DNA from 3 places in the Rhizobium sp. 62_C5_N11_2 genome. Region 1 is predicted to be linked to each of the others. Evidence: predicted binding sites of a transcription regulator. Region 1 holds the regulator's gene; each other region holds the start of a gene.
What was found. The regulator LexA, encoded in region 1, represses DNA repair genes until DNA is damaged. The targets are predictions, from matches to a motif close to TGTTCNNNNTGTGTTCNG.
Positions count from the first base shown of each region.

Region 2: a site for LexA is predicted at 7,377-7,394, ahead of AB8B31_RS26270 (ImuA family protein). Genes of this name have one in related genera too.
Region 3: a site for LexA is predicted at 7,392-7,409, ahead of AB8B31_RS25610 (ImuA family protein). Genes of this name have one in related genera too.

Region 1 is NZ_JBPWPW010000001.1:1,807,964-1,818,206, reverse strand. Features, by position in the region: gene AB8B31_RS09240 (pyruvate dehydrogenase complex dihydrolipoamide acetyltransferase) at 1-1,302, opposite strand, end outside; gene AB8B31_RS09235 (pyruvate dehydrogenase complex E1 component subunit beta) at 1,318-2,703, opposite strand; gene pdhA (pyruvate dehydrogenase (acetyl-transferring) E1 component subunit alpha) at 2,719-3,765, opposite strand; gene AB8B31_RS09225 (FtsB family cell division protein) at 3,911-4,231, opposite strand; gene eno (phosphopyruvate hydratase) at 4,369-5,643, opposite strand; gene kdsA (3-deoxy-8-phosphooctulonate synthase) at 5,892-6,737, opposite strand; gene AB8B31_RS09210 (VOC family protein) at 6,734-7,630, opposite strand; gene lexA (transcriptional repressor LexA) at 7,829-8,548, shown strand; gene AB8B31_RS09200 (ComEC/Rec2 family competence protein) at 8,529-10,243, opposite strand, start outside.
Region 2 is NZ_JBPWPW010000002.1:575,294-585,536, reverse strand. Features, by position in the region: gene AB8B31_RS26285 (AAA family ATPase) at 1-1,552, opposite strand, end outside; gene AB8B31_RS26280 (error-prone DNA polymerase) at 1,880-5,143, opposite strand; gene AB8B31_RS26275 (Y-family DNA polymerase) at 5,140-6,651, opposite strand; gene AB8B31_RS26270 (ImuA family protein) at 6,572-7,330, opposite strand; gene AB8B31_RS26265 (hypothetical protein) at 7,504-7,767, shown strand; gene dinB (DNA polymerase IV) at 7,768-8,862, shown strand; gene dut (dUTP diphosphatase) at 8,924-9,739, shown strand; gene AB8B31_RS26250 (COG4315 family predicted lipoprotein) at 9,667-10,038, opposite strand.
Region 3 is NZ_JBPWPW010000002.1:443,803-454,045, reverse strand. Features, by position in the region: gene AB8B31_RS25645 (amino acid ABC transporter ATP-binding protein) at 1-432, shown strand, start outside; gene AB8B31_RS25640 (RidA family protein) at 510-977, shown strand; gene AB8B31_RS25635 (LysR family transcriptional regulator) at 1,042-1,995, opposite strand; gene AB8B31_RS25630 (ABC transporter substrate-binding protein) at 2,161-3,000, shown strand; gene AB8B31_RS25625 (aminotransferase class V-fold PLP-dependent enzyme) at 3,126-4,313, shown strand; partial or broken gene AB8B31_RS25620 (PHP domain-containing protein) at 4,428-5,150, opposite strand; gene AB8B31_RS25615 (Y-family DNA polymerase) at 5,147-6,658, opposite strand; gene AB8B31_RS25610 (ImuA family protein) at 6,579-7,331, opposite strand; gene ligD (non-homologous end-joining DNA ligase) at 7,614-8,678, shown strand; partial or broken gene AB8B31_RS25600 (SOS response-associated peptidase) at 8,742-9,020, shown strand; partial or broken gene AB8B31_RS25595 (LEPR-XLL domain-containing protein) at 9,524-9,721, shown strand; gene AB8B31_RS25590 (Ig-like domain-containing protein) at 9,815-10,243, shown strand, end outside.

The DNA.
Region 1 (10,243 bases):
GGCGCCGAGCGCGCCGTCGACGCAGCGATGGTCGGTCGAGAGCGTGACGGACATCACGGTGGCAATCGTCATTTCGCCCTTCTTGACGACGACCCGCTGTTCGCCGGCGCCGACCGCGAGGATCGTCGCATGCGGCGGGTTGACGACGGCTGCGAAGTTCTTCACGCCCATCATGCCCATGTTCGAGACGGAACTGGTGCCGCCCTGATATTCCTCAGGCTTCAGCTTGCGATCCTTGGCCCGCTTGCCGAGATCGCGCATCTCGTTGGAGATTGTCGACAGGGTCTTTTCCTCGGCCTTGCGGATGATCGGGGTGATCAGGCCGCCGGGGATCGAGACGGCGACGCCGACATCGGCGTGCTTGTGCTTGACCATGTTGCTGTCGGTCCAGGAGACGTTGGCATCCGGAACGTCGCGCAGCGCCAGCGCCATGGCCTTGATGACCATGTCGTTGACCGAGAGCTTGTAGGCCGGAGCGTTGTCCTTGCGCGGAGCCGCATCGTTCAGCTGGGCGCGTAGCGCCAGCAACGCATCGAGCTCGCAATCGACGCTGACGTAGAAATGCGGGATCGTCTGCTTGGATTCGACCAGTCGCCTGGCGATCGTCTTGCGCATGCCGTCATGCGGCACGAGCTCGTAGGAGCCCGGTTCGAAGAGCTTGAGCACGGCTTCTTCGGACGCGCCCTTCGCAGCGGCGGCCGGAGCCGGCGCGGCAGCCTGCGGGGCGGCAGCGGATACGGGCGCAGCAGCAGCCTTGGCGCCACCGCCGGCAACGGCGGCTTCGATGTCGCTCTTGACGACGCGGCCGTGCGGGCCGGAGCCTGCGACTGCCGAAAGGTCGATACCGGCTTCCTTGGCCAACCTGCGGGCAAGCGGCGAAGAGAAGGTGCGGCTGCCATCCGATGAAACCGAGGCCGGCGCGGCGGCGGTTACAGGTGCCGCAGCCGGAGTGGACTGGGCCGGAGCCGGTGCAGCTTCGGCCTTCGGCGCGGCTGCACCGTCTGCCTTCGGCGCTGGGGCGGCGGAACCCGCACCGCTTGCGGCAGCGGAGACATCCTCGCCATCGGCGGCGAGAACCGCGATCAACGCATTGACTTTGACGCCTTCGGTGCCGGCGGCAACGACGAGCTTGGCGACCGTGCCTTCATCGACGGCTTCGACTTCCATCGTCGCCTTGTCGGTCTCGATCTCGGCGATCACATCGCCAGACTTGACCTTGTCGCCTTCCTTGACCAACCATTTGGAAAGATTGCCTTCCTCCATGGTCGGAGAGAGGGCGGGCATCGTGATATTGATCGGCATCGAAACACCCTCCCCTTATTTGTAGCAAACAGCCTTCACCGCATCGACCACTTCGCCGACGTTCGGAAGGGCAAGCTTTTCGAGATTGGCGGCGTAAGGCATCGGAACGTCCTTGCCTGCGATCGTCAGGATCGGCGCATCGAGATAGTCGAAGGCCTGCTGCATGACGCGGGTGGCGATTTCGGTGCCGACGGAGGACTGCGGATAACCTTCCTCGACGGTGACCAGACGGCCAGTCTTCTTCACCGATTCGATGACAGTCGGCAGGTCCATCGGGCGGATGGTGCGAAGGTCAATCAGTTCGACGTCGATGCCGATCTTCTCGAGTTCGGCGACAGCCTTGGTCGCATAACTCATGCCGATGCCGAAGGAGACCACAGTGACGTCCTTGCCCGGACGATGGATGCGGGCCTTACCGATCGGCAGGACGAAATTGTCGAGCTTCGGCACGTCGAAGTGCTGGCCGTAGAGAATTTCGTTTTCGAGGAAGATGACCGGGTTCGGATCGCGGATCGCAGCCTTCAGCAGGCCTTTGGCGTCGGATGCCGTATAGGGCATGACGACCTTCAGGCCGGGAATGGCGCTGTACCAGGCTGCATAATCCTGGCTGTGCTGGGCGCCGACGCGAGCCGCGGCACCATTCGGACCGCGGAAGACGATCGGAGCACCCATCTGGCCACCGGACATATAGAGCGTCTTGGCGGCGGAGTTGATGATGTGGTCGATCGCCTGCATGGCGAAGTTGAAGGTCATGAATTCGACGATCGGGCGAAGGCCGGCCATTGCGGCACCGACGCCGACACCGGCAAAGCCGTGCTCGGTAATCGGCGTATCGACGACGCGGCGGGGGCCGAATTCCTGCAGTAGCCCCTGCGTGACCTTGTAAGCGCCCTGGTATTCGGCGACTTCCTCGCCCATGACGAAGACGTTTTCGTCGGCGCGCATTTCTTCGGCCATGGCGTCGCGGAGCGCTTCGCGCACGGTCGTCGACACCATTTCAGTGCCGGCCGGGATTTCGGGGTCGTTCGGAACGACAGCCTTCGGCTCGGCCGGAAGCGGCGCGGAGGCGGAACCGGTGTTGGTCGGCTTCTCTTCCTGGGCAACCGCGGGCGCTGCCGCGGCAGCGGGCTTGGCGGCGGAAATGTCCGAAGCGGATTCGCCGTCCTGCAGCAAAACGGCGATCTTGGTATTGACCTTGACGCCTTCAGTGCCGGCATCGACGAGCAACTTGCCGATGATCCCTTCATCGACAGCTTCGACTTCCATCGTCGCCTTGTCGGTTTCGATTTCGGCAATCACGTCGCCGGAGGTGACCTTGTCACCTTCCTGCTTCAGCCATTTGGACAGTGTGCCTTCTTCCATGGTCGGAGAGAGGGCGGGCATGAGGATATCGATAGGCATGGGTTCCCTCCCCGATTAGAGCAGAATGTCGGTATAGAGCTCGGATGCATCCGGCTCCGGATCGGCCTGGGCGAAATCGGCACTGTCGGCGACGATATCGCGGACATCCTTGTCGATCGCCTTCAGATCGTCTTCGGAAGCCCAGCCCTTTTCGACGAGGCGAGCCTTGACCTGTTCGATCGGGTCATGCTCGGAGCGCATCTTCTGCACTTCGTCCTTGGAGCGATATTTCGCCGGGTCGGACATGGAGTGACCGCGATAACGATAGGTCAGCATTTCGAGAATGATCGGGCCCTTGCCGGAACGGCAGTGTTCGAGCGCCTCGTCGGCCGCAGCCTTGACGGCGCGGACGTCCATGCCGTCGACCTGAATGCCGGGGATGCCGAAGCCGGATCCACGAAGCGAGTAGTTCGACTGCGCAGTGGCGCGCGCGGTCGACGTCCCCATGGCGTAACGGTTGTTCTCAACGATATAGACGATCGGCAGCTTCCAGAGAGCAGCCATGTTGAAGCTCTCGTAGACCTGGCCCTGGTTGGCGGCGCCGTCGCCGAAATAGGCGATGGAGACATTGTCGTTGCCGCGGTAGCGGTTTGCGAAGGCAAGACCCGTTCCGAGCGAGACCTGGGCACCGACGATGCCATGACCGCCGTAGAAATGCTTCTCTTTCGAGAACATGTGCATCGAGCCGCCCTTGCCGTGGGAATAGCCGCTGCGACGCCCGGTCAGTTCCGCCATGACGCCGCGTGCTTCCATGCCGGTTGCCAGCATATGGCCGTGATCGCGATAGGCGGTGATGACCTGGTCGCCTTCCTTCTGCGCCATCTGCATGCCGACGACGACAGCTTCCTGACCGATGTAGAGGTGACAAAAGCCGCCGATGAAGCCCATGCCGTAAAGCTGGCCGGCCTTCTCCTCGAAGCGGCGGATCAACAGCATCTCGCGATAGGCCTTGAGCTCTTCATTGCGATCGAAGTCGGCTACAGGGCCTCCATTCGATGCTTTGGCTGCCGGTTTTGCTGCAGTTTTGCGGCTGGAAACGGTCGCGGTCTTTCGCGGCGCCATTCAACCCTCCCTATGGGTTTGTCGTTTCTTGGTGGGGCGTACCATAGGGAAGAAATATGACCACAGCAATGCCATAATTGCATGGCTCGTATTCGCTGCTAAATTATTGGAAAAACTATGAAAATTCCAATTAACCTGTTTTCGGTTAATTGGAATAATGGTTGAATATGACGATCTCGTCCGCGCGCGACATGTTGAGCTGATAACGCGCTTTTTCGTCCAACATATCCTTGTCGAGCGAGCCGTCACTGAGGAGCGCGACCTGATTTTCCAGATGTTCGCGCTTCGCCTTCAAGACTGCAAGCTCTTTTTCACGCGCGACACGCTGATGCTCGAACGTCTCCGTTGCGCGCAGGCCGTAATCGCCATGGATGCAATGATAACCGAAATAGGAGAGGAAGGCGACCGTCATGGCCGGAATGACGAAGCGACCGATCTTTCTCTTCTTATGATGCTTTGTCCACATACACGCATGCTCTTGAACGCATTACCAATTCGTTCAATCTAACGCGCAGAGATTAACCGTTCGTTGACTCTAAAAACCGGGCAATAAAAAACCCGCGCCGGGAAGGCGCGGGTTAAACCATTGAACATCAGATCCGATCAGCCGCGAATGATCGAGCGGCCGGCATACTGGGCCTGCGGGCCGAGGCCCTCTTCGATGCGGATCAGCTGGTTGTACTTGGCAAGACGGTCGGAACGCGACAGCGAGCCGGTCTTGATCTGACCGCAGTTGGTGGCGACGGCGAGATCGGCGATGGTCGAATCTTCGGTCTCGCCGGAGCGGTGCGACATGACGGCGGTATAGGCCGCCTTGTGCGCCGTGTTGACGGCATCGAGCGTTTCCGTCAGCGAGCCGATCTGGTTGACCTTGACGAGGATCGAGTTGGCGACGCCCATGCGGATGCCGTCGCGAAGACGGGCGGAGTTGGTAACGAAGAGATCGTCGCCGACGAGCTGGGTCTTCTTGCCGGTCAGGTCGGTCAACGTCTTCCAGCCGTCCCAATCGTCTTCGGCCATGCCGTCCTCGATCGAGATGATCGGATACTTGGCGGCGAGCTCAGCCAGATATTCGGCCATGGCGCCCGATTCCAGCGTGCGGCCTTCCCCTTCGAGAACGTATTTGCCGTCCTTGAAGAATTCGGTCGAGGCGCAGTCGAGGCCGAGGTAGATGTCCTCGCCTGGCTTGTAGCCGGCTTTCTCGACCGACTTCATGATGAAGTCGAGAGCTTCCGAAGCACTCTTCAGACCCGGTGCGAAACCGCCTTCGTCGCCGACATTGGTGTTATGGCCCTGCGCGGCAAGTTCCTTGCGCAGCGTATGGAAGACTTCCGAACCCATGCGCACGGCTTCGGCGATCGAATCGGCGCCGACTGGCAGGATCATGAATTCCTGGAAATCGATCGGATTGTCGGCGTGGGCGCCGCCGTTGATGATGTTCATCATCGGCACCGGCAGCAGGCTGGCGGAAGCGCCGCCGACATAACGGTAGAGCGGCAGGCCGGACGCCTGGGCAGCAGCCTTGGCGACGGCGAGCGACACGCCGAGGATGGCGTTGGCGCCGAGGCGCGACTTGTTCGGCGTGCCGTCCAGCTCGATCATGATGTTGTCGATCTGGATCTGGTTTTCGGCGTCGATGCCGCCGATCGCGTCGAAGATCTCGGTGTTGGCGGCTTCCACCGCCTTTTCGACACCCTTGCCCAGGTAGCGCTTGCCGCCGTCGCGCAGTTCGACCGCCTCATGCGCGCCCGTCGAGGCGCCCGAGGGAACGGCCGCGCGGCCCATGCTGCCATCTTCGAGATAGACATCGACTTCGACGGTGGGGTTGCCACGGCTATCGAGAATCTCGCGGGCGATGATATCGGTGATTGCAGTCATGGGTTCTTCCTGCTCGGTGGGTGGTGATAAGTCGGTTCGAAACCTGTCTTAGTCGAAGGCGTGCAAATTACAATGCTGCAATTTCCAGCCTTCGAACCAGTGTTTGGATCTCGCCTAAAGCGCGTCGCGATCTTTCAGATTCGCTTGCCACGCTTTAGGTCTTTGGCTTTCCGCATGTCGTTGTCGCAAAACCGCTGCACACTTTTTCGCGACATGCCTATAGCACGATCATGTCAGGCTGTTGAACGTCAAGCCTTGGCGACCGCATCGAAGGCAAGCAGCTTTTCAAGCAGCCGCGGCATGTCCTCGAGATAGACCATGTTCGGGCCGTCCGAAGGTGCATTGTCGGGGTCCTGGTGGGTTTCGACGAAGACACCGGCAACACCGGCAGCCACTGCTGCGCGCGCCAGTGTTTCCACGAATTCCCGCTGACCGCCGGAGGAATCGCCCTGCCCGCCCGGCTGCGCAACGGAATGGGTGGCATCGAAGATAACGGGCGCGCCCATCGCCGCCATGATCGGCAGCGAGCGCATGTCGGAAACCAGCGTATTATAGCCGAAGGAGGCGCCGCGCTCGCACAGCAGCACGTTCGGATTGCCGCTGGCGTTGAGCTTCTTCAGGACGTTCTTCATGTCCCAGGGGGCGAGGAACTGGCCCTTCTTGACATTGACGACGCGGCCGGTCTTGGCGGCGGCGATGAGAAGGTCGGTCTGGCGGCAAAGGAAGGCCGGGATCTGCAGGACGTCGACGATCTTTGCCACCTCCGCGCATTGCTCGGCGGTATGAACGTCGGTCAGGACAGGAAAGCCGAACTCCTTCTTGAGGTCGGCAAAGACCTCCATGCCCTTTTCGATCCCGATACCGCGCTCAGCCGAGAGCGAGGTGCGGTTCGCCTTGTCGAAGGAGCTCTTGTAGACGAGGCCGATGCCGAGCTTTGCGCAAAGCTCTTTCAGCGTACCGGCAACCATGAAGGCGTGGTCGCGGCTCTCCATCTGGCAGGGACCGGCAATTAGCGACAGGCGGCCGGTATTGGAAAAGGTCACCTGGCCTTGGCCTTCGCCGATCTTGACTTCGGAATTCGTCTCAGTGCTCATCGTGTCTCCTCGAAGGCGAAGAGCGTGCCCTGCCCGGGCGCGGGCTTCACCAGAATGCGATTGTTCTTGCGCGTGTATGTCACCCCGTTAGCAGCCAAATGCGCTTCTGTCACGGCAAGATCGGCGACAATGAAGAGGATTGCCCGGCCACGGAGGCCGCGATCGGCGGATGAGCCGGCGATCTCGAAATAGGCTTCTAGCCCTTCCGGCGTCATCAGGCTGATTTTCGCGTTCGAAGCAGCAACATTGACGCCAAAACCGGTTTTCTCGACTGCCGCCTGCGCCACGGCAAGGCCGACGAAGGCTCCGAAAGCGGCGGCATCAGGCGCGCAGAGCGCGATCTCGGCAATGCCGGTGACGCCATTGGCATGCGTCTCCAGCGCGCCGCGGTCGGCCGGCAGCGGATTGACGCGTTCGACGCTGAAAAGGAAGAGATCGGGCGCTCGCAGGTCGCCGGCAAAAGCCAGCTTGAAGCCGGCGACGCTCTCAGAACCGTCCGGCATCGTCATCGGCCGGGTGAACTGCAGCATCTCGCCGGCGCTCGATCCGTTGCCGACGAAGTTCTGATGATCGATGCCGGCATCCTTACTACCGAAAGCAAGCCCCGAAAGCCCCTCCTCGCCGCAGCGGAAGCGGAAGGCCCGGTTGCGGGCGGTGAAAACATTGCCTTGCCGCGCTGAGGCCTCGCTCTCCTCGACACTCGCAATCCCGAGCGGCTCCAGATAAGTCTTGTCGGCAAAAAAGACGCAGGCGTTTTCCGTTCCGAAGGGATGGCGTGCATCGGCGGCAACGGTGAAGCCGAGCTTGCCAAGCCTCTCGCGCGCCAGATCGATATTGACGACGGGCAGCACCACATGATCCAGCGGGTGCGGCTTGGCGGAACGCTCGTTCATGATATCCCTCCTGGAAGCGGCAAGAGATGTGCGATGGCGCGCCCCTCAATGCAAGACATGTGTCCCAATCCGGCGAATGAAAATAAAAATCTCAACGAGTTGGCGCCAAGTTTTACGGAAATTTAGCTACTTGCGGAACACATATGGAACATATAGTGTCTGTTCTGGATTTGTTTCAATCACGAGGTCACAACGTCGATGCTCACGCGCAAACAACAGGAGCTTCTCCTTTTCATTCATGAGCGCATGAAGGAATCCGGCGTTCCGCCATCTTTCGACGAAATGAAGGATGCCCTGGACCTCGCTTCCAAGTCCGGGATTCACCGGCTGATTACGGCGCTCGAGGAACGTGGCTTCATTCGCCGCCTACCGAACCGCGCCCGTGCGCTCGAGGTTATCAAGCTTCCGGAGGCCTACAGCCCCAGCATTCAGCCCCGGCGGGGCTTTTCGCCCAGCGTCATCGAGGGCAGCCTTGGCAAGCCGCAGCCGGTCGCCACTCCTGCTCCGGCAAAACCCGTCGCCGACAACGGCAACTCGGTATCCGTGCCGGTCATGGGCCGTATCGCCGCCGGTGTTCCGATCTCGGCGATCCAGAACAACACCCACGAAATCGTCGTTCCGGCGGACATGCTCGGTTCCGGTGAACATTATGCGCTCGAGGTCAAGGGCGATTCGATGATCGACGCCGGCATCTTCGACGGCGACACCGTGATTATTCGCAACGGCAGCACCGCAAGTCCTGGCGACATCGTCGTTGCTCTCGTCGATGACGAAGAAGCGACACTCAAACGCTTCCGCCGCAAAGGCGCCTCGATCGCGCTGGAGGCGGCCAACCCGGCTTACGAGACCCGGATTTTCGGGCCGGACCGCGTCAAGGTTCAGGGCAAGCTCGTCGGCCTCATTCGCCGCTATCACTGACATCAGGCAGTCCGGATTCGGCAAAACTGTTGCTGCGCCAGTCATAGGCGCGATGCCGCATCCATGGCCGCGACAATGCATCGAATGCGGTTGCGACCTCCAGGCCGGCGTCGGCGAAGCGCAACTCGACGGAACCGGTCCTGCGCAGCGTTTCGCCGGTGAAGAGCGTCGCCCCTGAGCGGCAGCTGTTGAAGCGCAGGCGGACCGACGTCACGACGATATCGGCCGCGTCGCATGCCGGACCGAGATAGGCGGCATTGTCGATGACAGCAACCACGTGACCATTGCCAAGCCTTGATATGCACCAGGCCTTCTTGACGCAGGAAAAGCGGTTTGCTTCACCACCAGCTGCAGCCGCCCGCATCGCCGACCTTGCTTCGTTCTGCTGATCGCGGGAAAGCCTGACGCGGCGGTCTTCTCCCTCCGGCGGGATAGCAGGACCATCCAGCATCTTCGGCGGGTGATGCGTCGGCAGGACCAGCGCTCTCTGCCACTGGTCGAAGATGAAATCCGGCGGTCTTTCACGGTTGGAAGCCATGGCCCCCGCCTCGACGATTGCGACGAGACCACCATCCTCCGAAATCGCCAGATCCGGCGGCCGGGGAACCGGCAGAAGCAAGAGGACGAGCGTCGACACCGCGATGATCGATGTGCCGATATGGTGCAGCCGGGTGCGGAGCAGCGTCAGCAGCAGAAAGCCTGCGACGGCTATCGCGAAATACCAAGCGGGCAAGCGGCCGATGCCGATGTCGCCACCCCAGCCGGACACCGTCTTTGCGATCGCGATCACCAGATCGAGGCCGAATCCGACGACCTTCCAAGGCAAAACGTCCAGACCGAAAGGCATGAGCAGCATCGCCAGCAACCCGGCCGGCATGATGATGAAGGAGATGATCGGCATCGTCGCGAGGTTTGCCGGCAGGCCATAGGCAGTCAGGCGATGAAAATGCTCGATCGAAAACAGCGCGGTGGAAAAGCCGCCGATCAGCGAGGTCAGGAAGACGCCGCCGAAGAAACCCGCAACCGTAACGACGGGCCGAAAAACCGGCAGCTTCAGGAAAGCGTTTTCGCGGACGCGCCGGTCCTTCCACAGCTGGTAGCCAGATACCAACGCCAATGTCGCGGCAAAGGACATCTGGAAGCTCGGACCCAAGACCTCGGACGGTGAAATGGCGAGAATGACGAGCGCCGAGAGAGCGACATTGCGCAGGCTGATCGACGGCCGGTCGAAGAAGACGGCAATCAACATGATCGCCATCATGATGAAGGCGCGTTCGGCCGAGACGGCAAAGCCGGAGATCAGGAAATAGGCCGTGACGGCGATGAGCGCGCCGGCAGCAGCGATCTTCTTGGTCGGATAGGCTTGGGCGACACCGGGAAAGAGGCTGAGCAGCATGCGGAAACCGACGAAGAAGATGCCGGCTGACAGCGCCATGTTGAGGCCGGAGATAGCGATGATATGAGCCAGACCGGACTGGCGCAGCGCCTCCGTCGTCTCATTCGAGATGGCGCGCCGCTCGTCCGTCACCAGAGCAGCGGCAAAAGCGCCGGTGTCGCCGGGCAGGATCGACCTTATGCGGTCGCCGATACCGCTGCGCAGCCGATAGAGACCTTCGAGCAGCGCTTCCGTCGTCGATCTGGCCGCTTGCGGACCTGCCTGCAAATCGACCTTTGTCGGCGCACCGTAGAAGAAGC
Region 2 (10,243 bases), on a different contig from region 1:
CCAGGATGTAATCGAGCACTCCGGCAGGCAGTGCCTTTCCGCCGGTCAGCCGTTCGACCAGCGATTGCGCGTGCACCCGGTCGAGGCGATTCAGGACCACCTTTGTCACGTGCGGGTAACTACGCCAAGGCGGGACGAACTCGGGCCTGTGGGTAATGACCAGCAGCACCGGGAGCTGCCGGATGTGGTTCACGAACAAGCCGAACAACTCAAGGCTACTCGCGTCCAGCCAATGAGCATCCTCAAGCACCAGGAGCACCGGCTGCTTCGCAGCCAATCTGCCAAGCTGGGCGATGAGCACGTCGAAGGTTCGCTTCTTACGCTGTCGGGGCGCGAGATCCAGTATTGGACAGCGGCCAGGGCCTGGAATTCCGAGAAGCTCGGCCAACAATGGGAGCGCTTCGCTCACCTCACCCACCTGTTCCGCGATCAGCGCCTGGAGTTTGGCGAGCTTCAAGACCGATGAATCCTCGCGTTCAAATCCTGCTTCCTGTTCGAGCGGGCCAATCACCGGACGAAGCGCGCTGTTGATGTGGTATGGCGAGGCGAAGTAACGGCGCAACCCGTGTGGTTCTCGAAGGAGACGCTCGCGAAGGGCCAGGGCGAGACGCGACTTGCCGATTCCGGCCTCACCTTCGAGCAGGACGACCTGACCTTCCTTGGCCTTGGCCTTAGTCCAGCGATCGACCAACAATGCGAGTTCCGGGTCACGGCCGACCAAGGGCAGCACGGTCGCGTGACCGGCCTCGAAACGGTCGTCGCTACGCACTTCGCCGAGCACCCGAAACGCTTCAATCGCCCCGGAAAAACCTTTGATCGGCCGCAGTCCGATGCTTTCCAGCTTGAACTGGCCCCGCAGCAGTGCGCGCGTTGCTTCAGCAATGACCACTGTGCCGGATCCGGCCAACTCCAGTAGACGGGCCGCCAGGTTCGGCGTTTCACCTACAACGCTGCATTCCTCGGCCTCGCCGGTGCCGATGATGTCACCCACCACGACTAGGCCGGTGGCGATTCCGATCCGAACAGCCAGGTGCTCGCCTGCCGCATCCAGCCGGTCGACGGCCTCAATGACCGCGAGGCCGGCCCTCACGGCCCGCTCGGCATCTTCCTCGTGGGCCTGGGGATAGCCGAAGTATACGAGGACGCCGTCGCCCATATACTTGGCAACAAAACCGTCGTACCGGCCGACGATCTCGGTGGCGCAAGCACGGTATGCAACGATCGACTGCCGTAGGTCTTCTGGATCGAGGCGAGCTGAGAGTGCTGTCGATCCAACGAGATCGCAAAACATCACCGTAAGCTGTCGCCGTTCCGCCTCGCTGCGGATCGGTGACACGGAGGGACGTAGTGCCGCCGTGAGCGGCGGCGACTGCTGAGCCAGAGTCGCGGCCGCCCTGAGAAAACGCTTGCGGTCACCAAGGGACAGTCCGAGCTCCTTGAGGTCGGCATCGGTGAGATCGTCGACGACATCGAGATCGATGCCGTTCTTCACGAAGGCTTGGCGATACCGCTTAAGCCTGATGCTGGCGAGCCAGTCTCCGATGTCGGACATGATCTAGGATCCTCTGACATGGTCGAATTCGGATTGCTCCTGAGACGCTTTCCCACCGGGCCGAGGATATCCAGCTTACACCTATCGCCCTGAGCAGTCACCCACGGCTGGCACGTGGAACGGCTGCAATGCGTCAAAGGCGGCCGACGCAACCGGTTCGCACGAGGAACATCCGCGTTGCTATGAACGCGGATGTTGGAGGAAAAGCATCGCTTGGGATGCAAGCCCGCGCTGAGCGCCGGATAACGCTTACTTCGCTATTGGGCGCACAGTTGCCATTTAAAAGCCGTGCTCGGTTGAGCGGTAGGCCGCAAGTGGTACATTCCTTTAATGGAAGTTCCGGCTCTTCACCTTGAGCTGATCAATATGAAGATCTGGAATGAAGATGTCCCTCGGCTTTGCGGCGGCCACGCTGTCCCGCGAATCCGGCGTTCCGGGCGAGCCGTGCACGAACTCGTCTCCCCTGCCGGTCGGCAGCCGGAACTCGGCGTCGCGGTCGGCCAGCCCGGATAGATCGCCGGACAGATCGAATACCTGCTGGGCCACGAGATGGACGACGTCGCCTTCACGCTGAATTCTCCCATTGATGGCTATCATCGATGCCCCGAGGACGACGCGACGGCGCTGCTCGAAGAGCTTGGGCCAGACAACGACGTTAGCCGGACCGGTCTCGTCCTCGATCGTCATGAAGATGACGCCCTTGGCGCTGCCAGGTCTCTGCCGGACGAGAACAAGGCCGGCGGTCATCAACCAGCGACCATCGCGCGCGTTCATAGCTTGCGCGCAGGTGACGATCCGGCGCTCCGTCAGGGCCTTCCGAAGGAATGCGACAGGATGATCGCGTAGCGTCAGCCCGATATGACTGTAGTCCTGGACCACGTTGTGCCCCTCGGTCATTTGACGGAGAGCGACCTCGGGTTCCTGTTGCTCGGCGACCGCCCTCGCCTCACGTTCTGAGGCGGCTGCAAAGAGCGGAAGCGGTTCGTCACGCAGGCCCTTGATCGCCCACAAGGCGTCGCGTCGCTGAAGTCCCAGCGACGGCAGGAAGGCGTCGGCCTCGGCGAGCTCGACCAGAGAAGCCGCCGGAACCCCGGACCGTCGCCACATGTCATCGATGCTTTCGAACGGCTGATCCATGCGAGCAGCCACGACACGCGCGGTATCGGCGGCGGCAAGGCCGCGCACCATGCGCATCCCGAGGCGGACTGCGTGACTGTCAGCATTGCCGATGCGCTCAAGCGTGCAGTCCCACCGGGAATTGTTGATGCAGACGGGTCGAATCTCAACCCCGTGGTTCCGGGCGCAGCCGACAATTTGGGCCGGCGCGTAAAATCCCATCGGCTGCGAGTTCAGCAGCGCCGCGCAGAAGACGTCAGGGTGGTGGCATTTCACATAGTTGGAGGCATAGGCGATCAAGGCGAACGACGCCGCATGGGATTCCGGGAATCCATAGCTGCCGAATCCTTCGAGCTGGCTGAAGGTCTTCTCGGCAAACTCGGCCGTGTAGCCGTTCCTGATCATGCCTGAGACGAGCTTGTCCTTGAAGCGCGAGACGCCGCCAGTGAACTTGAAGGTCGCCATCGATTTTCGAAGCTGGTCGGCTTCGCCGCCGGTGAACCCGGCGCAGACCATCGCGACCTTCATGGCAGACTCCTGGAAGAGCGGAACGCCGAGAGTCTTGCCGAGAACGGCTTCGAGCTCCGGCGTCGGATAGACGACCGGCTCCTTGCCCTCCCGGCGACGGAGATAAGGATGCACCATATCGCCCTGGATCGGACCAGGTCGCACGATTGCGACCTGTATGACCAAATCATAAAATGTCCGTGGCTTGAGCCGGGGCAGCATCGCCATTTGTGCTCGGGACTCGATCTGGAACGTCCCCAAAGTGTCTGCATTCCGGATCATTGCATACGTCGGCGGGTCCTCCTGAGGGATCTTCGCGAGATCAAGGTGCTCGTCCTTGTGTTCTCGGATGAGAGCGAAGGTCTTCGCCATGCAGGTCAGCATGCCGAGCGCCAGAATGTCGACCTTCATGAATTTGAGCGCCTCGACATCGTCCTTGTCCCACTCAATCACTTGCCGGTCGACCATTGCGGCGGGTTCGATCGGGACGAGATCGTCGAGGCGGTCGTGCGTCAGGACGAAGCCGCCTGGATGCTGTCCCAGATGCCGAGGAGCGCCCATGAGCTGCTGTGCAAGCTTGAGGGTCAACGCCAGACGGCGGTCTTCCGGGTTCAAGCCCTGATCGCGAAGACTGCGGTCGCTGACCAGCTCTTCCGACCACGCCCACATGCCCGAGGACAAGGCTTTAATGAGGTCCTCGGGCAAGCCGAGCGCCTTGCCGACGTCTCGGATGGCGCCCTTGGCCCTGTAGCGTGTGACGGTGGAGCAGAGTGCGGCCTTGTCCTTCCCGTAGGTCTTGTAGATCCATTGGATGACCTCCTCGCGGCGTTCGTGCTCGAAATCAACGTCGATGTCCGGCGGCTCGTCGCGCTCCTGGGAGACGAAGCGTTCGAACAGGAGATCGTTGGTCGAAGGGTCGATGCTGGTAATGCCAAGGATATAGCAGACGGCCGAATTCGCCGCCGACCCCCGCCCCTGGCAGAGGATGCCTTGCGACCGGGCAAAGCGGACGATCGAAAAAACAGTCAGGAAGTATGGGGCGTATTTCATCGTCCGGATGAGATCGAGTTCGTGACGGACGATTTTGAGAACCTCCGGCGGCAAGCCTTCCGGATAGCGGTTGGGCACGCATTCCCAGACATAGTGCTCGAGGGATTCCTGTGGGGTCTTGTCTGGGAGGATCGCCTCCTCGGGATACTGGTAGGTCAGTTCCTCCAGGGAGAACCTGCATCGCTCGACGATCTCCATCGTCCGGGCCAGCGCCTCGGGGTAGCGTGGAAACAGTCTCTCCATCTCTTCCGGCGGTTTGAGGAACCGGTCGGCATGACGCTCGCGCTCGAAACCGACGGTGTCGATGATCGTGTTGTGACGGATGCAGGTGACGACGTCCTGAAGCTGCCGTCTGCCCGGTTCGTGGAACAGGACGTCATTGGTGACAACCGTCTTCACACGGTGCTTGACGGCCATGTTCGACAACGCGTGAAGCCTTACCTGGTCGTTCGGACGACGCCGGAGACAGAGCGAGACGTATGCCCCATCTGCGAAGACCTCGGCCATCTTGCGAAGTTGGATGGCGCAGACATCGTCTGGGAGGTCGGGCACGAGGATACCGAGGAGCCCTTCGGAATAGAGGGCGACGTCCTCGAGGTTCAGGATGCAGTTCGCCTTGCCGCCCCTGCCCTTGCCGAGCGTCAGCAAGCGGGTCAGGCGCGAATATGCGGCGCGATCCGTGGGATAGACGAGGATCGACATGCCGTCCTGCAGATCGAGTCGACAGCCCACGACGAGGCGGACGCCCGTCGCGCGGGATGCTTCCAGCGCTCTGACGATGCCTGCCAGAGAGTTTCGGTCGACCACGCCGAGAGCTTCGATGCCGAGTTCCCTGGCGGTCGCGAAGAGCTCGTCGGCCGAGGACGCGCCACGAAGGAAGCTAAAGTGCGTCGTGACCTGGAGCTCGGCGTATCTCATCCGAATATCCCGTGCATGAACCATTTATGGGAGCCCGTTTCGGGATCGATGCCGTCGCCGGAGCGAAAGATCCAATATCGTTCGCCGATCTCGTTTTCGACGACGAAGTAGTCGCGCACCGCCTCGAATTCGCTGTCGCGCATCCACCATTCGCCGAAGACGCGTTCCGGCCCATCCGCACGCTTCACCCGATGGCGCTTGCCGCGCCACGTGATGCTGGCAGGCGGATGATCCGGCAGCAGAGCTATCGCCTCGATCGGATCCGGACGCGCAAACAGCCGCACAGGCCGCCGCCAATGGTGGACCCAACCCTCCGTCACTTCCTCGCCGACGGCGGCGATCCGCTGGACGCTACGCTCCGGAACGTCGGATGCGACTGGCGCGACCCGGAAGACGCGCTGGCCTCGATTGCCGAAGACGTCGATCAGCGGGGTGATGTCGGCGTCCTCGTCGTCGATAAGAGATGAGGTCTTCTGCTTCTCCTCGAGCGGTTCCGACATCACCGCGACGAGGGTCAGCTTTTCGATTCCGAACCCCGGTTCGATCTTTTCCGTCCGGTCACGGAACAGTTTCGTCAGCCAGGCGACATCTCGCACGGGCTTGGCGGTTCCCGCTCTGATCGCTTGGCGAGTACCGTCGACCTTCTCGACGATGAGATCGGTCCGACGGACGCCAAGACCCCTCCGCTGGAGTTCGGCGACGAGTTGAACAACCAGCCGTCCGACGTACTTGTTGATCGTCTCCGGCGCACCGATCGGTTCGGCGAACGCCCGGCTGACCTCGACGAGTTCCGGGCTACGGATGGGATCTATTGGTTCGAAGACGCGACCGAACATCTGGTCGAGACGGCGACCCACTTCCGGTCCGAAGCGAAGCGCCAAGGGAGCGCGCGGCGTTGCCGAAAGCTCCCCTATTGTCCGAAAGCCTAGCGTGCGCAGATCACTCACGATCTTCTCGGGCAGCCGAAGCAGCGAGATCGGAAGGCGCTCGACGGCCCGGATAGTCTCCCCACTCGGGACGATGACGGTTTCCCGGTTGATGGCACGGGCGCATGCGTGGGCGGCACCCCACGTGTCCGCTATGGCGACCCGTGTTGTCAGGCCCTTGGCGCGGAAGCGGTTGGCGATGCTCGTCAACATGCGCTCCTCGCCACCCTGTAGATGGTCCGCGCCCTCCGTATCCATGACGATGCCATTCGGCGGGTCGATGGCGACGATCGGCGAATACTGGCTCAACGCCCACATGGTGATGCGCTCGAGCGCCGCTGCATCGGCGGCGGGATCGGCGTCGATCATACGGAGACCCTGGAAGAGCGCCTGCGCCTTGGCGGCCGGAATGCCCACATGGAGGCCGACCTTCCTGGCCGCGGCGTCGGCGGCCGACACCCAGCGCTTGGAGCCGCTCTTCGAAATGACGGCGATCGCCTCCTCAACCGGAATGACGGGATCGGCCCGCCTGATCCTGTCCGTAGGGAGATCGGGAAAAAAAATCGATACGACCCTCGGCATCGCAGGCCCCCACTTCGAACTCAGCGCATTCGCCCGCTTTCACCCTCATCAGCTCCAGAAGCCACCTCGCCCGCCCGACGCCCGGAACTGGCAGCTCCTCGCTGGGGATGACGCTCACCCTCCAGCGCGTGGTCGACGCCGTCGGCTGGCCGAAGTCGCTGGCTTCGGTCTGCCGTCTCCATCGCCGCACCACGAGCGCCATCGTGCCGGTTTTCTCGGCTGCGAGTTGCAGCCGCCGGGACGCCGCCATCGGCAGCCGGACGATCTCGCCGATCACCGCCCCGAGGCCGCCGTATGAAAGGCCCTCCTCCATATTGGCAAGGACGTCTTCCTCCTTGTCGGACTCGACAAAGACGACCCGGTTCGGATGAAGACCCGCCTGCGCCAGGGCCGGGAAGAACAAGTCGGGACGTGTCAGGCACCAGACGACCTTGCCTTTGGTGCGAGCGGCTATCCCGGCCACGAACAGGGCGGCCGCCGCCCCGTCGACGGTGCCGGTCCCGCCGCCGGCGCACTCGTGCAGCGCCCCATAGGCCAATCCACCACCCGGAAGCCGCTCGTCGATCTGCGCTACACCGAAAGGCAAAACGCCACGGTTGCGCCGACGGGCGCTTTCCAGGTGCGCGATCTGCTCGCGCAGGCCGTCGAGGACGGCGTTTGGGGCGGCGGCTGAGTTCATGATCTCCTTCGACGGCAACCCGTTTTCAGCTTGAGAAACAGTAATATGTTCTGTATTTGTTCTTATAGAGTAAATGAGTCAATGCGCATGTGACCCGCTGAAGTTGAGCACGGGTGCAAGGCAGAAAAATCGCCAGCGGATTCAATCGGATGGTGGGAAAGGAATATTTTCGGATGCGCCGAATGCGGGTTGTGGACGATGCGCCCCCTAGACTGAAAGATCATAAAGTCCCGGTGGTCGAACTCATCTGCCGGGTCTGCGATCGCCATTGTGCACATGAGCGCAAACTGTTGGTGAAAGCGTTTGGCGCAAGCGTCACCTTCGCGGAAATCCGCCGGCGCATGGCCATGGGCTGCGAGCGGATGCAGACGCCCCACGGTGACAAGTGTGGGGCGCACTTCCCATGTTTGAGTCATGGTCTCGCTGATGGAGGCTAGATGATAACAGGCGAAGACAACCGCGAACGGCCGCGCAAGATTGTGCATGTCGACATGGACGCCTTCTACGCATCGGTCGAGCAGCGCGACAATCCGGAGCTGCGTGGCCTGCCGGTTGCCGTCGGCAGTCCTGCTGCCCGCGGCGTGGTGGCGGCCGCCAGTTATGAGGCCAGAAGGTTCGGCGTCCATTCCGCCATGCCCTCGGTGACTGCGCAGCGGAAATGCCCGGACCTCATCTTCGTCAAGCCACGCTTCGACGTCTACAAAGCCGTGTCGTTGCAGATCCGAACGATCTTCGCCGAATACACGCCGATGATCGAGCCGTTGTCGCTTGACGAGGCTTATCTGGACGTCACCGAAAACCTCAAAGGGATGGAGATTGCCACCGAGATCGCGGAGGAGATCCGCGCCAGGATCAAGGCGGCGACAGGACTGACCGCATCCGCCGGTATTTCCTACAACAAGTTCCTCGCAAAGATGGCATCCGACCAGAACAAGCCGGATGGCCAGTTCGTCATCACGCCGAAGAATGGTCCGGCCTTCGTCGAGCGCCTGCCCATCAAGAAGTTTCATGGCGTCGGACCGGCGACGGCCGAGAAGATGCATCGGCTCGGGATCGAAACGGGAGCAGACCTGAAGGAGAAAACACTCGACTTCCTCGTCGAACATTTCGGGAAGTCAGGACCCTATTTCTACGGGATTGCTCGCGGAATCGACGATCGTCAGGTCAAGCCGGACCGAGTGCGGAAATCAGTCGGCGCCGAAGACACATTCGCTGAGGACATCCATTCCTACGAACCCGCGCGCGAAGGGCTTCAGCCGCTGGTCGAGAAAGTCTGGGGATACTGCGAGGCCAATGAGATCGGCGCCAAGACGGTGACGCTCAAGGTCAAATATGCCGACTTCAGCCAAATCACCCGCAGCAAGACCGCTCCGGGACCCCTGTCGGCGATCACTGATCTCGAGGAGTTGGTCGACCTGCTTCTCATGCCGCTCTTCCCGCCGCAAAAAGGGGTCCGTCTGCTCGGCGTGTCGCTGTCTTCGTTGGAACGGCGGAGGCTTGAATCGACGCCGCAGTTGCGGCTGGCACTTTAGTTAGACACTTGCCGAATTTTTCCTGTCGGTGCCCATCGTGGCATAATTGTCGAGCCCATTGATGTGCGGTGACTTCCGACCGGAGAAGAGCACACCGGATAGGTCCCGTGTCAAAGTTCTGCTGTTGACCGATCGAGCCAGACTTCCAGAGTATCAGACCTCTGGGCCAGCCGGGGCGGACGTCTTCGCTGCCTTCGATGGCCCCGCCATCGAGCTGGCGCCAGGAACCCGCGAGGTCAGCACAACCGGGATCGCGCTCGAGTTGCCTTTGGGCGGGGAAGCTCAGATCCGATCTCGCTCGGGGTTGCCGGCGGAACATGGAATCATAGTCCTGAACTCACCCGGCCCGATCGACAGCGACTACCGGGGCGAGCTCAAGGTGATCCTATTCAACACTTCCAACGCGCCCTTCAGCGGTTCCGGTGACCGCATTGCTCAGTTGGTCATTGCCCCTTTCGTGCAGGCGGAGTTTCAATCTTTGCCGGAGATTTCGGAGGCACCTCGCGGAGGCAGGGGCCTCGGCAGCACGGGGATTATGATATCGCTTTCGATGGCACCAATGATCGCTTTCGGTACATTGCGGTCATTGAAATACGGATCGCGCAGTCAGCCACCAATCGCCAGGCGGATTTTAATGAGACGCTTGCAATCGTTGTTGCACAATTCAGTCGATCACATGATTGCCAGCGGTCATCGGACAGGCCGGGTTTGTCGGCGAAGCCACAGAGAGATAGGTCGTTCCAGAAGTTGGTCTTGGGTTTCAGGGCGATCCAACGACCGCCCATTCGAACCGTCCCCGGTGAGCTATTTGGCCACGTGCCACACTCCTCCAACGCCATCGCCGTTGGCTTCACCGGCTTTCTTATCCTCGACATAAGTGTAAAGCGGCTTAACCTCATAGGCCCACATCTCTTTGCCATCCGCAGCTTTGACTAGAGACCATTCGCCTTCCGCCTTGGCCTTGGCTCCAGCGTGGAACGCCGGCCACTTCTTCAGGCAATCGCTATCGCAGTTGGATTTGCCTTTCGTATCTTTGTCGAAGGTGTAAAGCACCATGCCTTTTTCAGTGCCCAGGACCTTGCCCATTTTCGTCTCGACCATCTTGGCCGGCTCGGCCGCAAAAGCAGACCCGGTTAAAGCAGTTAACGCACCTATCGCGATCAATATCGTTCTCATGATTTTTCTCCCATTCGGCAGTGCCGGCGGAATGCCAGCAGTACCCGATCTAACTGGCAAAAACGCCCAACTATGAAAGCGGTTCCGCTCATGGAGGACGACACGACATACCACTGGTCAATTTTGTTCCCGTGGAATGCGTGAGTGTATGTCCGGCCTGCGCCCTCTACCTCAGCCGCGGACGCCCTCCCGCGCAGCGGGTTCG
Region 3 (10,243 bases), on a different contig from region 1:
CTTATGGAGGCTCCTTTACGCGTGAAGCGGGAGCCGGTTGCGCAGGCGACGGCAAAGGCGATTGAACTTCTCAAACGGGTGGGCCTTGCCGAAAAGAGGGACGCTTACCCGAGGCAGTTGTCGGGCGGCCAGCAACAGCGCGTGGCTATCGCACGGGCGCTCGCGATGAACCCAAAGGTCTTGCTTTTTGACGAGCCGACATCCGCACTCGATCCAGAGCTCGTGGGCGAGGTGCTCGAGGTGATGAAGAGTCTGGCGCGCGAGGGAATAACCATGGTAGTCGTGACGCATGAAATCGGGTTCGCCCGCGAGGTTGCCGATCAGCTTATTTTCATGGACGGCGGGCTTGTCGTCGAATCCGGCAACCCGCGAGAGATGATTGCCAACCCGCAGTCTCCCCGAACACGTGAGTTTTTGGCGCGCGTCCTCTGACGCGCGGAAAAACTCCCGGACCGCCCTCCGAAATTCATCTATCCACAGCCACAGAAGCTGAAGGACAGGACTTGCCAATGAACTCTTCTTTCGAGCAGCGCATCATAGAACTGGCCATCGATCTCCCGAAACCGCCCGGATCGGTCGCGAACTACGTCGCGACTCATCAAGTCGGGAACCTCCTGTTCATTTCAGGGCAGCTTTGCGTGTCTCCCGGCGGCACACTCGTGGCGTTGGGATCGCTCGGGGAAAACGTCTCTGTCGAAGACGGAATACGAGCTGCTCGGGCCGCTGCGATCAATGTCATAGCTCAAGCTAGAGCCAGCCTTGGAAGCCTGGACAAGATCAAGAGGGTCGTTCGACTGGGTGGGTTCATCGCTGCGACGTCTGCGTTTTCCGAGCACGCTCGCGTCATGAACGGTGCCTCGGACGTCATCGTTGAGATTTTCGGCGAGCAAGGGCGGCACGCGCGGAGCACCGTCGGGGTTTCTTCCCTGCCATTGCAGGCCGCAGTCGAGGTCGAAGCCCTGTTCGAGCTAGACTGACAAATGCCTGCATGCCCCCTTCGGCGGTTTGTCGCAAACGCGGCTTTTCAGACCGCAGGCGCGTTCAAAGCTCCAGTCGTTCATAGACGCCTTGTTTGAGCGTCCTCTGCCTGTCAGACACGTCTTTGATCAGGTTCCGGAACCACACATGCCCGGGGTCTAGTTCATTCGATCTATCGAAGATTAACGAAATAGTGACATCGGGAAGTTCGAGCGGCGGAGGAACGATCGCTGTCTCGCTTTCTTCAGAGAGTGCCAGCAACACGCCGTCACCGAACGCCGAAATCAGCTCCGTGCCTTTAATGACCCATGGAGCAACGAGATAGTGCGGTATCGTTGCAACCACTTTTCGATGAAGGCCGAGCTTCTGCAAGGTTATGTCCGCGACGCCGGCTGCGATGCCGTCCGCGGATATCTGAAGGTGCGGCGACGCGAGGTAACGATCCAGCGACATGTCGGCCATCGCCGGATTTCCAGTCCATCCAGCACAAACCATCCGATCCCTCGAAAGCTCCACGACCTCGAAGTGCTCGGCATCGAGCTTGGGGTTGCCAAGCACCGCGCATTCCACTTCGCGGTTCTTCAACGATCCGAGTGCGTCGGGTTCCCTGGCGTGGACCACATTCAACGAAGCATTGGGCGCGAGCATCGAGAAATTCTCGATCAGTTCGGGCAAGTAGGTGACGGCCGTATAGTCCGAAAGGCCAATCCGAAAATTTCTAGAGGTGGTCGTCGGATCGAAATTGAGGTGTCGGTCCACCGCCACCCGAATTTCGTGCAGGGCCTGGGAAATGACCTCCGCCAATTCTTTCGCCCGTGCGGTCGGCTCCATGATCCCCGCTTCTCGGGTGAAGAGGTCGTCTTTAAACACGTCGCGAAGCCTGCCCAGTGAATGGCTTATGGCTGACTGGGTGCGCCCAAGTCTGTCTGCAGCCCTGGTCACACTCCGCTCCCGCATGAGGACGTCGAAGGTCCTTAGGAGGTTGAGATCGATTTGGTTCAAAGAGAACTCGGCCATATCGGGACCCTCGGGTGCTTTTGCTCGCCGTCAAAAGATATCGGCGGTCCGCAGAAGATCATGAACGCAGCTCATATTGTCAATGCATCTTTTCAATTCGATTCACTGTCCAGGATGTGCTTCCTTACCCGTGCTAAACGCCAACGTCCAAAAAAGGGGATCATCATGAAAGCCACGCATCTGGGTATTTTCGTCGCCCTCACGCTTGCGCAGAACGCCATCGGAGCGGAGGTTCCGGTCACGGAATCCGTCAAGTCGTCCGGTACGCTCACAATCGCAAATGGGCTCGATTACGCACCATTTGAGTTCGTCGATGCAAACGGCCAGCCGGCTGGCCTGGACGTGGATTTGGCGCACGAGGCGGCGAAGCTCATCACGGCTAAACTCGACCTTCAGCGCATACCTTTCGCTTCTCAAATTCCTTCGCTCTCGGCCGGAAGGGTCAAGGTAGCGTGGGCGACGTTCACGGTGAAGGAAGATCGCTTGAAGCAGGTCGACTTCGTCACGTTCCTCCAGTCAGGAACCGTGGCGATGGTTCTCCCTGACAAAAAAGACTCCATCTCGGATGCGAAGAGCCTGTGCGGCAAGCGGGTGGCTGTCCAGACCGGATCGGCGGCCGATTTCACCACGGACAAGCTGAGCGAGGACTGCGCGAAATCCAACCTGCCCAAGATCGACAAGGTCATCTATCCCGAGCAGAAAGACACGATCCAGGCGGTGCTGACAGGTCGGGCCGACGCTCGTTTCGACGACTCCACCGCAGCTGGATATTACGAGCAGACCAGCAATGGAAAGCTCGTCGTTGCTCCGGGAGTCTACGATGTCCTACCTTTAGGCGTCGCCGTCCAGAAAGGCGACAAGGCCTCAGCTGAAATGATGCAGGCAATTTTTCAGGAACTCATCGCCAACGGCAAGTACGAGACCGTCCTCGACAAGTATGGCATGTCGCTCGCGGCGGTCAAAAAATCCCGTATCATCACCTCTGTCGATCAGATTGCCGAATAAGCCCCTTACGAGCGGATGAGCGCCATCCGCTCGCTTTCACCCTCGCTTTGGCTTGTTTGCCGTGACCAAATTCACGAGCGACGGGAGCAGACGGAAACTGCGCCATTTTTTCACCGAGATCATGTATGAACGCACACGCTTCAACGAGGCACCAGACCTATCTGAACGCGGCCGAACTCGCAGTCATCCGCAGCCAATACCCGATCGTCAAAGAATGCATCTATTGGAACAACGCCGCTGTTTCCCCTATATCGATCGGCGTGCGGGATGCGATCGCCCGGCAGGCGACACTCCATGCCACGGACACGTCCGGGATCATGGTGGCAAGCGCGCCGACATGCGACAAAGGACGCAGCCTTGCCGCCAAACTTGTTGGCTCGACTGCGGAACGGATTGCCTACATCCAGAACACCTCGCATGGCCTGTCGCTCGTCGCCTTGGGAATCGACTGGAAGCCTGGTGACAACCTGGTGGTTCCTGAGCTCGAATTTCCCTCAAACTTTCTCATTTGGGAGACGCTTTCCCAGCAAGGTGTGGAAATCCGCACGATGAAGGCGCGCAACGGAGCGCTTGCTCCAGATGATCTTCGTTTCCTGGTCGACAGCAGGACGAAACTGGTCGCAGTGAGCCATGTTCAGTTCTACAGCGGTTTCCGGGTCGATCTCGCCGGATTCTCGCAAATCTGCGCCGATCACGACGCATTGTTGGTCGTCGACGGCACGCAGTCGGTCGGGGTGCTGAGCGTGGACATGGAGGGCGAAGGCGTAGATGTCCTCGTTGTGAGCGCGCATAAATGGATGCTCGGACCAGTCGGAATCGGCTTCGCCGCGTTCTCCGAAAGGGCTTTCGAACGCATCAAGCCGCGCATCGTCGGTTGGTTGAGTGTGAACGACGCCTTCGCCTTTCATCGCGTTCTCGATTTTCTTCCAGACGCCAAGCGGTTCGAACCAGGCACCGAGAACGGCGCAGGCATCTTCGGATTGGCCAAGAGGCTTGAAGAGATCGATTCCATCGGCATGGAGAAGATCGAGAGTTATGTTATGGAACTCGGAGCGCGAATTCGGACGCAGGCTAAATCCGCAGGGTACGAAATCATGAGTGATTGGCCGGAAGAATCCCAGTCGGGCATCATCCTGCTGAAGAATCCAAAGATGGCCACCAGCGTCCTGTTTGCAGACTTAGATGCTGCCGACGTGAAATGCAGCGTCAGGAACGACGCCGTCCGTTTTTCGCCTCACTACTACAGCAATGAGGATGAGCTTGCGCTGGTCTCAGAGGTATTACGCGGAGCAGCGTCCCGAGCCAATGCGTAACACGCCACTCGCTCGAAGGCGGCACTTTGATAGTGCGCATGCTGCATTTGTCGCATTCCGGCCAAATTCCGGTGATCCTGGACAGCAAGGAACGGTGTCAATACAAAGGCCACCGATAGTTGGCGCGAGGGCGTGCCGGTACCGCCGAAACAACCGCTCCATTTCTTCCGGCGGCTTCAGATAGCGGTCGGCGTGGCGCTCGCGCTCGAAGCCGACCTCGTCGATTGTGGTGCGGGTGCGAATGCAGGTGACGATGTCCTGCAACTGCCGGCGACCTGGTTCGTGGAAGAGGATGTCATTGGTGACGACCGTCTTCACCTTGAACCGCGCTGCAAGATTGGAAATCTCATGCAGCCGCAGCTGATCGTTCTGCCGACGCCGCAGACAAAGCGACACATAGGCGCGGTCGCCAAAAAGCTCGGCCATCTTGCGCAGCTGGATCGCGCAGACGTCATCCGGCAGATCCGGCACCAGGACGCCGATCATGCCGTCGTTGTAGGCGATGACATCGTCCCAGTGCAGGATGCAGTTGTTCTTGCCGCCGCGCGACTTACCGAGCGTGATCAGCCGGGTGAGCCTGGAATAGGCAGCGCGATCGGTCGGATAGACCAGCAACGACATGCCGTCTTGCAGATCGAGCCGGCAACCGACAACGAGACGTAATCCCGTGGCGCGCGATGCTTCAAGCGCCCGAACGATTCCCGCAAGCGAATTGCGGTCGACAACTCCGATGGCTTCGATGCCAAGAGCCTTGGCGGTATCGAACAGTTCCTGCGCCGAGCTTGCGCCGCGCAGGAAGGAAAAATGGGTCGTGACCTGCAGCTCGGCATAACTCATGCGAAGATCCCATGGCAGAACCAGCGGTGGCTTCCGGTTTCGGGATCGATGCCATCACCTGAGCGAAACACCCAAAGACGCTCGCCGGCCTCGTCTTCGATGACGAAGTAGTCCCGCACCGCCTCCATCTCTGCGTCACGCTGCCACCACTCGCCAAAAATCCTCTCAGGCCCATCGGCTCGCTTGACCTTCCGGCGCCTTCCGCGCCAGGTAATCGAGACCGGCGGGCGGTCCGGCAGCAAGGCGATGGCCTCGATCAGTTCGGGACGGGCCAGCAGCCGCACCGGCCGGCGCCAATGGCTGACCCAGGTGACCTCGACCGGGTCGGCCGCGGCGCTGATGCGTTGAACGGAGCGCTCTGGCACGTCGGAGGCAACCGGTGCCACCCGATAGACGCGCTGGCCGCGATTGCCGTAGATATCGATCAGCGGCGTCACGTCCTTCACTTCCTCCTCGACCAGCGAGGAGGATTTCTGGCGCTCCTCCAGCGGCTCGACTATCACCGCAACCAGGTTGAGCTTCTCGATCCCGAAGCCGGGTTCGATCTTTTCCGTCCGGTCGCGAAACAGCTTCGTCAGCCACCCGACATCGCGCACCGGCTTCACCGTGCCGGCACGGATCGCCTGCCGTGTTCCGTCAACCTTCTCGACGATCAGGTCGGCGCGCCGAACACCAAGGCCGCGTTTCTGCAGTTCCTCGATCAGTTGTACGACCAGCCGGCCGACATATTTGTTGATGGTTTCGGCAGCACCGATCGGCTCGGCGAAGGCTCTGGAGACCTCGATCGTTTCGGCGGTGCGGATCGGATCGATTGGTTCGGGAACCCGGCCGAACATCTGGTCGAGCCGCCGGCCAATCTCCGGACCGAAACGAAGCGTCAGCGGCGCGCGCGGCATGTTGGCCAATTCGCCGATCGTCTGGAAGCCAAGCGTGCGCAGATCGCTGACAACCTTTCCCGGAAGGCGCAGCAACGATATCGGCAGCTTTTCGACGGCGCGGACGGTCTCACCTGAAGGCACGATGACCGTTTCGCGGCTGATGACACGGGCGCAGGCGTGGGCTGCACCCCAGGTGTCGGCGATCGCGACACGGGGAGTGAGTTTTTTTGCCAGGAACTGATTGGCGATCTTCGTCACCATCGGCAGCTCGCCGCCTTGCAGATGGTCGGCACCCTCGGTATCCATGACGATCCCGTCGACCCCATCGACTGCGACGATCGGAGAATAGAGCGTCAGCGCCCAAAGGGTAATGCGTTCGAGTGCTGCGGCATCCTTTACAGGATCCGCATCGACCAGCATCAGGCCGCGGAACAGCGCCTGTGCTTTGGCGGCCGGCATGCCGACATGCACGCCGGCCTTTCGGGCGGCCGCGTCGGCCGCCGATACCCAGCGTTTCGAGCCGCTCCTGGCGATCACGGCGATCGCCTGTTCAGGCGGAATTGACGGATCGGCGCGACGAATACGATCCGTCGGCAGATCCGGAAGATAGATCGAGACGACCCTTGTCATCGCACGCCCTCACGAGAAACTCAGCACATTCACCCGCTTTCACGCGCATCAATTCCAGCAACCACTGGGCCCTTCCCACACCCGGCACTGGCAATTCCTCCGACGGCATGACGCTCACCCGCCATCGCGTGGTCGACGCCGTCGGCTGTCCGAAATCGTTGGCCTCCGTCTGCCGACGCCATCGCCGGACGGCGAGCGCCATCGTGCCCGTTCGCTCGGCCACCAGCTGCAGCCGGCGCGAGCTGACCATCGGCAGGCGAACGAGTTCACCGACGACCGCGCCGAGCCCACCGAAGGACAGCCCCTCCTCCATGTTGGCGAGCACATCTTCTTCCTTGTCGGACTCGACGAAGATCACCCTGTCAGCATGCAGTCCGACCTGGGCGAGTGCAGGAAAGAAGAGATCGGGACGCGTCAGGCACCAGACAACGGGACCTTTGGTGCGGGCAGCTATCCCCGCCGCAAAAAGCGCTGCCGCCGCGCCATCAACCGTGCCCGACCCGCCGCCGGCAAATTCGTGCAGGGCACCATAGGCCAAACCACCGCCCGGCAGGACCGCATCGATTTCCGGCACGCCGAAGGACAGACAGCCAGCCTTTCTGGCTGACACGCCCTCCAGCGAGGCGATGCGCTCGCGCAGGTCGGTAATCACCCGTTCACGGGCAGCAGTCATCGTTCACGGCTCCCTTCAAGGTCGTGTTGGCGGCCGACATCATGTCGATCAAAATGCGGATGTTCCCTTTCTGTTCCGACCAAATAAAAGAGTCAAGCAACCGGAGGATTGGGAATATTATCCTGAACATTAGGAATCAACAGAATACCCATGGGAATCAGCGCAATAGAAGCCTGCGAATTTTTTTCCGAGCATTCGCGAGCGCTACTCCCTTTGTGTGAATTGCGGGGACAAGTCGGTATCGTCACAGTGTCTTTAAGATTTTTCTGCTGAACTGGGGTGATGAAGAAGCCTCCGAGATCAAAACCCCTCCTTCATGACGCCGAGGCCCCGATCCGTTCCCGGCCGCGCAGGAAGCGCAATCCAGCCCAACCCCAGCTGCTCTTCGATCCCATGCCTGAGCGCGTCGAACCCGCGCTAGCGCAACTGAAGGCTCATCCCCCAAAAGGAGACGAGTGGAGCTGGGAGCTGAAATGGGATGGCTATCGCCTTGCGGTCCATATCGAGCCGCAAGGGATCCGGATCCTCACCCGCGGCGGCCATGACTGGACGCATCGGTTTCCGGCCATAGAGCAGGCCGCCCGAGCACTCGGGCCGGCGACGATGATCATCGATGGCGAAGCCGTCGTGCTCGACGAAGAGGGCCGGCCGGATTTCGGTCTGCTGCAGCAATCGCTTGGCGCATCCGGCAAACAAGCTGGCAACCGTGCCTCCGACGCCGTCCTTTACGCTTTCGATCTTATCTATCTGGACGGGCACGATCTGCGCGGTGTCGAATACCGTTCGCGCCGACACCTTCTCGAGGACACGTTGAACGGGCCAAAGAATGATCAAGTCGGCGCCATCAGGCTATCGGAAACACTCGATGGCGAACCAGTTGTCCTGCTTGAGCATGTCTGCCGCCTCGGGCTGGAAGGCATCGTCGGCAAGCACCTCGATCGGCCCTATCGTTCCGGCCGAACCGGAGATTGGGTGAAAGTCAAATGCGTCCAGAGCGAGGCCTTCTTCATCGTCGGTTATGAGAGGTCGGCGACCTTCGCTGCTGGCTTCGGCTCGTTGATTCTGGCTGCGTATCGTGGTGATGAGCTCGTCCACATCGGAAGCGTCGGCACGGGATTCAGGCAAGCCGAGGTCATCAGGTTGCGGAAGATGCTGGACACGCTGCGATGGAAGCGAAAGCAGCCGCCCCTGTCCTATTCCGGAAGCGCCGATATTGTCTGGGTCGAACCGACCTTGATCGCCGAGATCGAGTTTCGCGCCTGGACGGCGGACGGGAAACTCCGTCATCCGTCGTACAAAGGCTTGCGAGAACGCCAGGACAATGCCGAGGTCTTTCGGCTCGACTAGCGAAACCGCCGCCATGCGCTAGATTGTCCGTCATTCGAGCTGAAGCGGAGTAGATGGCTTGCAATGTGCAACCTTTATCGCATGGAAGACAGGGACTGGGTCGCAAAATGGGCCGAAAGCCTGATTAACCTGATGCCCGCCTACCAGATGAACCCCGATCAGATGGGGCCAATCGTCCGGAACACCGCCGACGGGAAGACGCAGCTGGTCCATGCGCGCTGGGGACTGCCCTCCCCGCGCTTCGCGCTTGAGAAGGCGGCCAAAATCAAGGCCGAGAAACTTGCTGCCAAGGGCAAGGCTTTCGATCTCGAGGAGCTGATCCGCATGCACTTGGATGCGGGCGCCTTGGGATGAAGCCAGGGATTTGGCCTGACGCGCTGATCATTTTCTCGCGTGAACCGCACCACTTTTCGGGGGCCATCCATAGAGCTTCAGCGGTGGCTTGTTGTCTTTGCGTCATCGTCGCCAGAAGTTAGGGAGCTTTCGCTATCCTGACAAACACGTAAATTCCACCGGCAAACTGCGCCAGTCCGCTTGCTGTGGTCATTGCCTGCACTACCCCGTCAATCGGCGGCGCTCTGGTTGGCAAATTTCCACAGAACGATGATCGTGAACGCAAGCGAGAAGGCGAACTCAAGTCTGCCGCAGAGCAGTCGAACATTTTCGCGCATCCAATAAAGCGTTACTCCGGATGCTGCCATAACTTATGGTTGCGCTGTTCGCGTCAGAAGGTAGCGCTGCCTACCACTAGTACCTCTAAAGGTGAAATTTATATATCTAGAATATACGGTAACGTAATTTTGAGCCGGAGTGGTTGTATCGATCTCATTGCGCGGGGGGCGTAAATGAATATTGCAACTCGCCTTAAACGTTTGGGCACCAGTTGTTCGGGGCACGCCATGTCGTCAGCCTCCAACTCGCCCTCATCGAAAGAAAACAATAGAAAGAAAAACGATGCAGCAGAGCCACGCGAAACTGCGGGCATCATATTCGAAAGTCTTGAGCCACGACTGCTTCTTTCGGCCGATTTTTTGCCAGTCCATGGGTCGATAGACACCCCCGGTGAGACCGACAAATTCACGTTCCACCTAGCTGAACACGCACAGCTCTACTTCGACTCTCTAGAAAATAGTGATTTGACGTGGAGCTTGACGGGCCCGAGCGGTTCCGAAGGAACAGACCGTCCGTTCATCGACTCGGAGGCTTCCGCCTCTCGTTCCACACTACTCGATCTTGTTGCCGGAGATTATACTTTAACCGTCGGTGGATCGGCCGACGCCACCGGCTCCTACGATTTCCGCCTGCTCGATCTTGCCGCCGCAAATCCGATCACGTCGGGCCAACTGGTCGAGGGCAATCTTGCGACCGGCCGCGAGACCCTGCTCTACCGTTTCGATGCTGCCGCCGGAGAGCGCTTCTTCTTCGACTGGAGGAATGGCACAAACGCCGCCAACTGGCGCCTCATCGACCCCTTCGGCAAAGACGTCTGGTCGCAAGGCTTCGGCGATCGCGACGTCGAGACGCTCGCCCTGTCGGGAACCTATACGCTTGCCGTCGAAGGCTAT